Linked DNA regions of Fulvivirga ulvae. Each later gene encodes a partner of the first gene's protein in a complex. Links are inferred from orthologs where the notes say so. Each region holds a gene or a part of one and is shown on either strand. Other genes may lie near its edges.

Region 1 (3,328 bases):
TTGGAGGTGTAAATGTGTCACTGGCAGATGTTGATCTTAATATGGTCTATAGCAACCCGGCCCTGACTTCAGATACTCTGTCTGGCCATCTGTCATTTAACTACCTTTCCTACTTTGCCGATATCAATAGCTTTTCGTTTGTATATCAGCATGACTTCGGTAAGTATGGGGAATGGTTTTTTGGGGCCAATCATTTTGACTACGGCACCATTGAAAGCTTTGACAATACCGGAGCTGATTTGGGAGAAGTGGAATCCGGAGAGACAGTGGTCTACCTGGGGAGAAGCCATAGTATAGCGCATTTTACGGTAGGCGCTACCTTTAAATTCGTCAACTCGTCTATTGCAGGATATACTTCTAATGCCCTTGCCATGGATATCGGAGGTGTCTTTAAGCATCCTTCGCAAAAGTTTACTACAGGGCTGGTGTTTAAAAATATTGGGTTGGTTACTTCTCAATACACCGATACTGACGAAGCTAAACTACCTTTTGATGTACAGTTTGGTGCTAGTTTTAAGCCTAGCCACATGCCCTTCAGGTTCTCATTTACAGGCTACAACCTGTATCAGAGAGATGTCAGCTACTACGACCCGGCTCAAATGCCGGCAGATGACAAGCCGGGAGCCTTCGATAAAATATTCAGGCATATTGTAATAGGGACAGAGCTCCTGCTAACAAAAAATGTAAATTTAAGGATGGGATATAACCATTTGATCAGGCAAGAGTTAAAGTTAGAAAACACTTCCGGTGGAGCCGGATTCTCATTCGGTCTGATGTTTAGGATAAAAGCCTTTGAGTTTGCCTACAGCAGGGGAGGATATCATGTGGCTGGTGGATCCAATAACTTTACACTTACTGCCAACACAAACTTATTTTTTAGAAAAGGAAAATTGTAAATCATGATAGATCAGAAAACATATTTTACGCCAAAGCAGATAGTAGAAGAACTTGATAAATACATCATTGGGCAGAAGGATGCTAAACGCAATGTAGCCATTGCACTGCGTAACCGCTGGAGAAGGATGAATGTAAAGACGGATATGCAGGGCGAGATTGTTCCCAACAATATTTTAATGATCGGTGCAACCGGAGTGGGGAAAACAGAAATAGCCAGAAGACTGGCTAAAATAGCCAATGCACCGTTCACAAAAGTGGAAGCTTCGAAATTTACTGAGGTAGGATATGTTGGCCGTGATGTGGAAAGTATGGTCAGGGACCTGGTAGAACAGTCAGTAAACCTGGTTAAAGAGGAGAAGAAGGAAGAAGTAAAGATGAAAGCTGAACAAATTGTAGAGGATATAATTCTGGATGCACTGATTCCTCCGTTAAAGAGCAACGGTTTCAGTCAAAAGAATCCGGCTTCTACAAGCACACCTACAGGAGAGCTACCCCAGACAGAGCAGGAGCTCAATGAAAAGACCCGTGAGCGCTTCCGGGAGAAGATCAGAAGCGGGGAAATGGAAGACCGAAAAATTGAAATTAATGTACAAAAGCCTGCAAATGCAGGCGTAGGCATGATAGGTGGTGGTATGATGGATGAATCCTCGATGATCAACCTGCAGGAAATGATCAGTGGCATGATGCCCAAGAAAAATAAAAAAAGAAAGGTTACTATTGGAGAAGCACGGAAAATATTGATGGAAGAAGAGTCTTCGAAGCTCATCGATATGGATGAAGTAAAAGACCTGGCAATAAAAAAGGCGGAGAACACGGGGATTATTTTCATAGATGAGATAGATAAAATTGCCGGTGGCGCTTCCAAGAAGGGGGGCGGTGGCCCTGATGTAAGCAGGGAAGGAGTACAGCGTGACCTGTTGCCTGTTGTGGAAGGAAGTACGGTAAATACAAAATACGGCATAATGAGGACGGATCACGTACTATTTATAGCTGCCGGAGCGTTTCATATAGCCAAACCGTCTGATCTGATTCCGGAGCTACAGGGCCGGTTCCCGATCAGGGTAGAGCTGGATAATCTGACCAAGGAAGATTTTTATCACATACTTAAAGAACCAAGGAATGCTCTGACTAAACAGTATGAAGCGTTGCTGGCATCAGAAGATGTGGAACTTTCTTTCCAGGCAGATGCGTTGGAAGAAATAGCTGAAACTGCCTTCCATATTAATACCGAGGTTGAGAATATAGGGGCACGAAGGTTACATACCGTCATGAGCCAGTTACTTAACGAATTTTTGTTTGATGTGCCCGATAAGATCGGCCCGAACGCCAAAATAGTAGTGACCAGGGAGATGGTTAAAGAAAAATTATCTGGTTTGGTTAAAAACAAAGACTTAAGTGAATACATACTTTAAATACAACCTTTTAAGTTGAAGAAGTTACTTCTTTTAACAACTATTACTTTCGGTCTGTTTGTTGCAGCATTTGCGCAAACAGATAGTATAACAGCGGTCAGGGAGGCCTATATTCAGGAGTTTCCCGACCGGTTTTATTTGAAGCCAATTCTCACGGTGCGTAATATGAGCTTGAGGGTAGATGATAAGGTGGGAGATCAGCAATCCGTTAAATACGAGCCTATTAATAACACCTATCTGGGGCTGGGCCTATATATGTTTAACCTCGGTCTTGAGCTCTCATTAAGGTTACCCTCCAGTGATGAGGACGAGCAGCAGTATGGTGAGACCAGTGCATTTGATTTCCAGACCAATATTTATACAAAGCGCTGGGGTGCAGATGTGGCATACCAGAACTACGAAGGCTTTTATATCAAAAATCCGGAGGACAGATTTCTTGAATGGAGAAGCGACCATCCTTTTATTCAGAGAGAGGACCTGGAAGTGATGAATTTTCAGCTTAATGGATTTTATATGTTCAATAACGATAAGTTTTCTTATCGTTCGTCATATATGCAGGCCGATAAGCAAAAGAAAAGTGCAGGATCGTTTCTTTTAGGGACTACATTCGGCGTATTCAGATTTCGGGCTGATTCGTCATTAATACCGGTGTCGGGGGAGGCAGCAAATTCTGATAAAGGTCATGTGGAGGCAGGTAAGTTTACCACGTTGGGTATATTGCCGGGATATACCTATAACTTTATATTGAAGGATTTCTATCTTAATCTTTCCTTCTCCGCAGGGCCTGCGAACATCTGGACCCGATCAACTACCACAGAAGGAACCGACTCAGCAGTTAAGATCAGGCCTGTTGTAGGTGCCAGAGTGGCCGTTGGTTATAACAGCGAGAAATTCTTTTGTGGCTTCAGTATGGTAAGCCAGTCAGTAAGTTATGGGCTGGACAATATTGACGTGAATGGACAAACAGGAAATGCAAAGCTGTTTTTTGGAATCCGTTTTCTGGAGAAAGGTGTAATGAA
Region 2 (3,171 bases), 6.1 Mb from region 1 along the record:
AAATCCCATAAGGCAAAGCAAAAATCAGGTGGAGGAGCCGAAGATAAAAAAGAGAAAAAAGAAACAAAATCTGCTCCTTCGGCCTCGGAAAAGGAGGATGATACCAGAGATACAAAAACTCCTTCTACCACCGGGGAAGGCAGAGTGAAGGCCTCTCCGCTAGCCAAAAAAATGGCAGAAGAAAAAGGCTATGATATTTCAAAAATTAAAGGTTCCGGTGACAACGGGCGTATTGTAAAACGAGACGTTGAGGAATACACGCCCGCTACTGAGGTGGTGCAGAAGGCTGCTGAGGAAAAAGGAACATCTTTCAATATACCTCAGGTTGTAGGAGAGGAAAGCTACGAAGAGGTGAATGTTTCTCAGATGAGAAAGACCATCGGAAAGAGACTTTCAGAGAGCAAGTTTACCGCACCTCACTTTTATATCACCATGGAGATCAACATGGATAAGGCTATAGAGGCCAGAAAATCCATGAATGAATTCTCTCCGGTTAAGATTAGCTTTAATGATATTGTTATTAAAGCCGTTGCGGCTGCATTGAGACAGCACCCCAAAGTGAACTCATCGTGGCTTGGAGATAAGATCAGGTATAACAAACACATCCATATTGGTGTTGCAGTTGCAGTTGACGAGGGACTTTTGGTTCCGGTAGTGAGATTTGCTGACAATAAATCTTTGTCGCATATTTCTGCTGAAGTTAAACAACTGGCAGAAAAAGCGCACAGCAAAAAGCTGCAACCATCAGATTGGGAGGGCAATACGTTTACTATTTCTAATCTTGGAATGTTTGGGGTTGAAGAATTTACTGCTATTATCAATCCGCCAGATTCATGCATTTTAGCAGTTGGAGGTATAAAAGAAACTGCTATTGTTAAAAATGGTCAGCTTGTACCTGGTAATGTCATGAAAGTAACACTGTCCTCAGACCACCGAGTAGTGGACGGAGCCTTGGGAGCTGCTTTCCTTCAAACTCTTAAAGGGTTGTTAGAAAACCCGGTGAGAATACTGGTTTAATAAAGAAGATAAAACAATATACCCTGACAATTTTGTTTAATTGTCAGGGTATATTGTTTAATATAAACAGTATCTCATACTCTTGTGTATCTGGGAGCTGATATTAAATAACACACTAAAATGGGAATGACTAAAGTAAGATCAACAACCGTATTAGCGGTTATACATAATGGAGAAGTAGCAATAGGTGCTGACGGGCAAGCCACAATGGGTAACTACGTTGCTAAAAGTAACGTAAAAAAGATCAGAAAACTTCAGGACGGCAAGATAGTCACTGGTTTTGCCGGATCTACTGCAGATGCCTTTACTCTTCTTGAAAGATTTGACGAGAAGCTGAATAGTTATGGAGGCAATATGAAACGAGCGGCTATTGAGCTGGCTAAGGACTGGCGTACGGATCGCTACCTCAGGAAACTTGAAGCCATGCTAATCACTGCCGACAAGAGCGAAGTACTGGTAGTTTCCGGAACAGGCGATGTACTTGAACCCGATAATAACATTGCTGCTATAGGATCAGGAGCTATGTATGCTCAATCTGCCGCTCTGGCCCTGAAAAAGCATGCACAAGGTCTGTCCGCTGAGGATATTGTAAGAGAGAGCTTAAATATAGCCGCTGATATCTGTATCTATACCAATCATAATCTGGTAATTGAAACCATAAAAGATTAAAATTATGCTGACCATATATCATAATCCCAGATGCCGTAAAAGCCGCGAGACTTTAAATATTATTGAGGACTCAGGGGCCATGGTGGAGGTAGTCGAATACCTGAAGACACCTCCGGCGAAGGGAGATTTAAAGCGTATTGTAGAAAAGCTTGGTATTAAACCTGAGGATTTAATAAGAAAGGGTGAGACTGTATACAAAGAGAAATATAAAGGTAAGAGCCTTACTGATGATGAATGGATAGATGCCATGGAAGAAAACCCCATTCTGATTGAAAGGCCCATAGTGGTCAAAGGTGATACCGCTGTTATAGGCCGTCCTCCCGAAAATGTAAAAGATTTGCTCTGACCATCTCTTTAGTGGTGGTTATCCAGTTGATTTATAGCATCAATTATAATTTTACATGCTTCCTGTATCTCGTCATTTGAGATGTTTATAGGAGGTGCAATTCTGAAGCTGTTGGGGCAGGATAGGAACCAAAAACAGATGACCCCATTTTTTAAGCACTCCTGTACTATGAATGCTACCTCCTCACTGGTTTCAAACTCAAACGCAAAGAGAAGTCCCTTACGCCTGATCTCTTTGATCCTTTCATGTTGAAGTAGCTGCTCGAAAAGCAGTCCTTTGCCGTCAACGTTATCGAGCAGCCCCTCATCTTCAATAACATTGAGGGTAGCGAGTGCAGCGGCACAGCACACCGGATTCCCTCCAAAAGTGGTGATATGGCCTAGCATTGGGTTATGTGTCAGGCACTGCATAATTTCGTAAGATGAAACGAACGTGCCAATTGGCAAACCTCCCCCGAGAGCTTTGGCAGAAGTTAGTATATCGGGAACAACATCAAAATGCTCAAATGCAAATAACTTCCCGGTTCTGCCGATCCCGGTTTGTATTTCATCGAAAATAAGGAGAGTACCTGTTTCGTTGCATTTTGCTCTTAAAGCCTGCATGTACTTGGCAGACGGAATCCTTACCCCCGCGTCTCCTTGAATAGTTTCTATAATAACACAAGCTGTTTTAGTAGTGATGTTATCCAGATCAGTGATACTATTGAAGTCTATAAACCTTACTTCCGGCAATAACGGCCTGAAAGCATATTTTTTCACCTCATTTCCAGACACACTTAAAGAGCCATGAGTGCTTCCGTGGTAAGATCTTCGACAAGTGATGATCTCGGTCCTTCCTGTATACCGCTTGGCTAGTTTTAAGGCGCCTTCGTTGGCCTCGGTGCCACTGTTAGTAAAATAGCAGCAATTCAAATTGTCAGGTAACAACTTCGTCAGTTTTTCTGCCAATTCGTTAGGTGAAGATTGGACAAACTCACCATACACCATTACATGCAGGTGTTTATCCAGCTGCTCTTTGATGGCGTTTACAACGTAAGGATGCCTGTGCCCAATATTGCTTACACCTACTCCGGAAATTAGATCCATATAACGTTTGCCATCAGGGCTGTAGAGATAAAGCCCTTCGGCTCGTTCAACGTC

Evidence for each region.
Region 2: the proteins of hslU (region 1) and hslV are in contact, whole or in part, in a solved structure (PDB 1G4A), measured with the Escherichia coli proteins. The link is inferred for Fulvivirga ulvae from one-to-one orthologs.

What each region holds. Positions count from the first base shown.
Region 1 is NZ_CP089981.1:607,534-610,861, reverse strand. Bases 108-3,104 are described here. They hold hslU (ATP-dependent protease ATPase subunit HslU), read left to right. Parts: upstream 108-899; coding sequence 900-2,309; downstream 2,310-3,104. Other genes in these bases: LVD17_RS02610 (DUF4421 family protein), read left to right, coding at 2,325-3,104; porQ (type IX secretion system protein PorQ), read left to right, coding at 108-896. Outside these bases: more of porQ, read left to right, coding at 1-107; more of LVD17_RS02610, read left to right, coding at 3,105-3,328. UniProt on the Escherichia coli protein: ATPase subunit of a proteasome-like degradation complex; this subunit has chaperone activity. The binding of ATP and its subsequent hydrolysis by HslU are essential for unfolding of protein substrates subsequently hydrolyzed by HslV.
Region 2 is NZ_CP089981.1:6,737,891-6,741,061, reverse strand. What follows is about bases 75-2,914. They hold hslV (ATP-dependent protease subunit HslV), read left to right. Parts: upstream 75-1,143; coding sequence 1,144-1,686; downstream 1,687-2,914. Other genes in these bases: LVD17_RS27350 (aspartate aminotransferase family protein), read right to left, coding at 2,041-2,914; arsC (arsenate reductase (glutaredoxin)), read left to right, coding at 1,691-2,032; LVD17_RS27365 (pyruvate dehydrogenase complex dihydrolipoamide acetyltransferase), read left to right, coding at 75-1,017. Also shown: more of LVD17_RS27365, read left to right, coding at 1-74; more of LVD17_RS27350, read right to left, coding at 2,915-3,171. UniProt on the Escherichia coli protein: Protease subunit of a proteasome-like degradation complex believed to be a general protein degrading machinery. The complex has been shown to be involved in the specific degradation of heat shock induced transcription factors such as RpoH and SulA.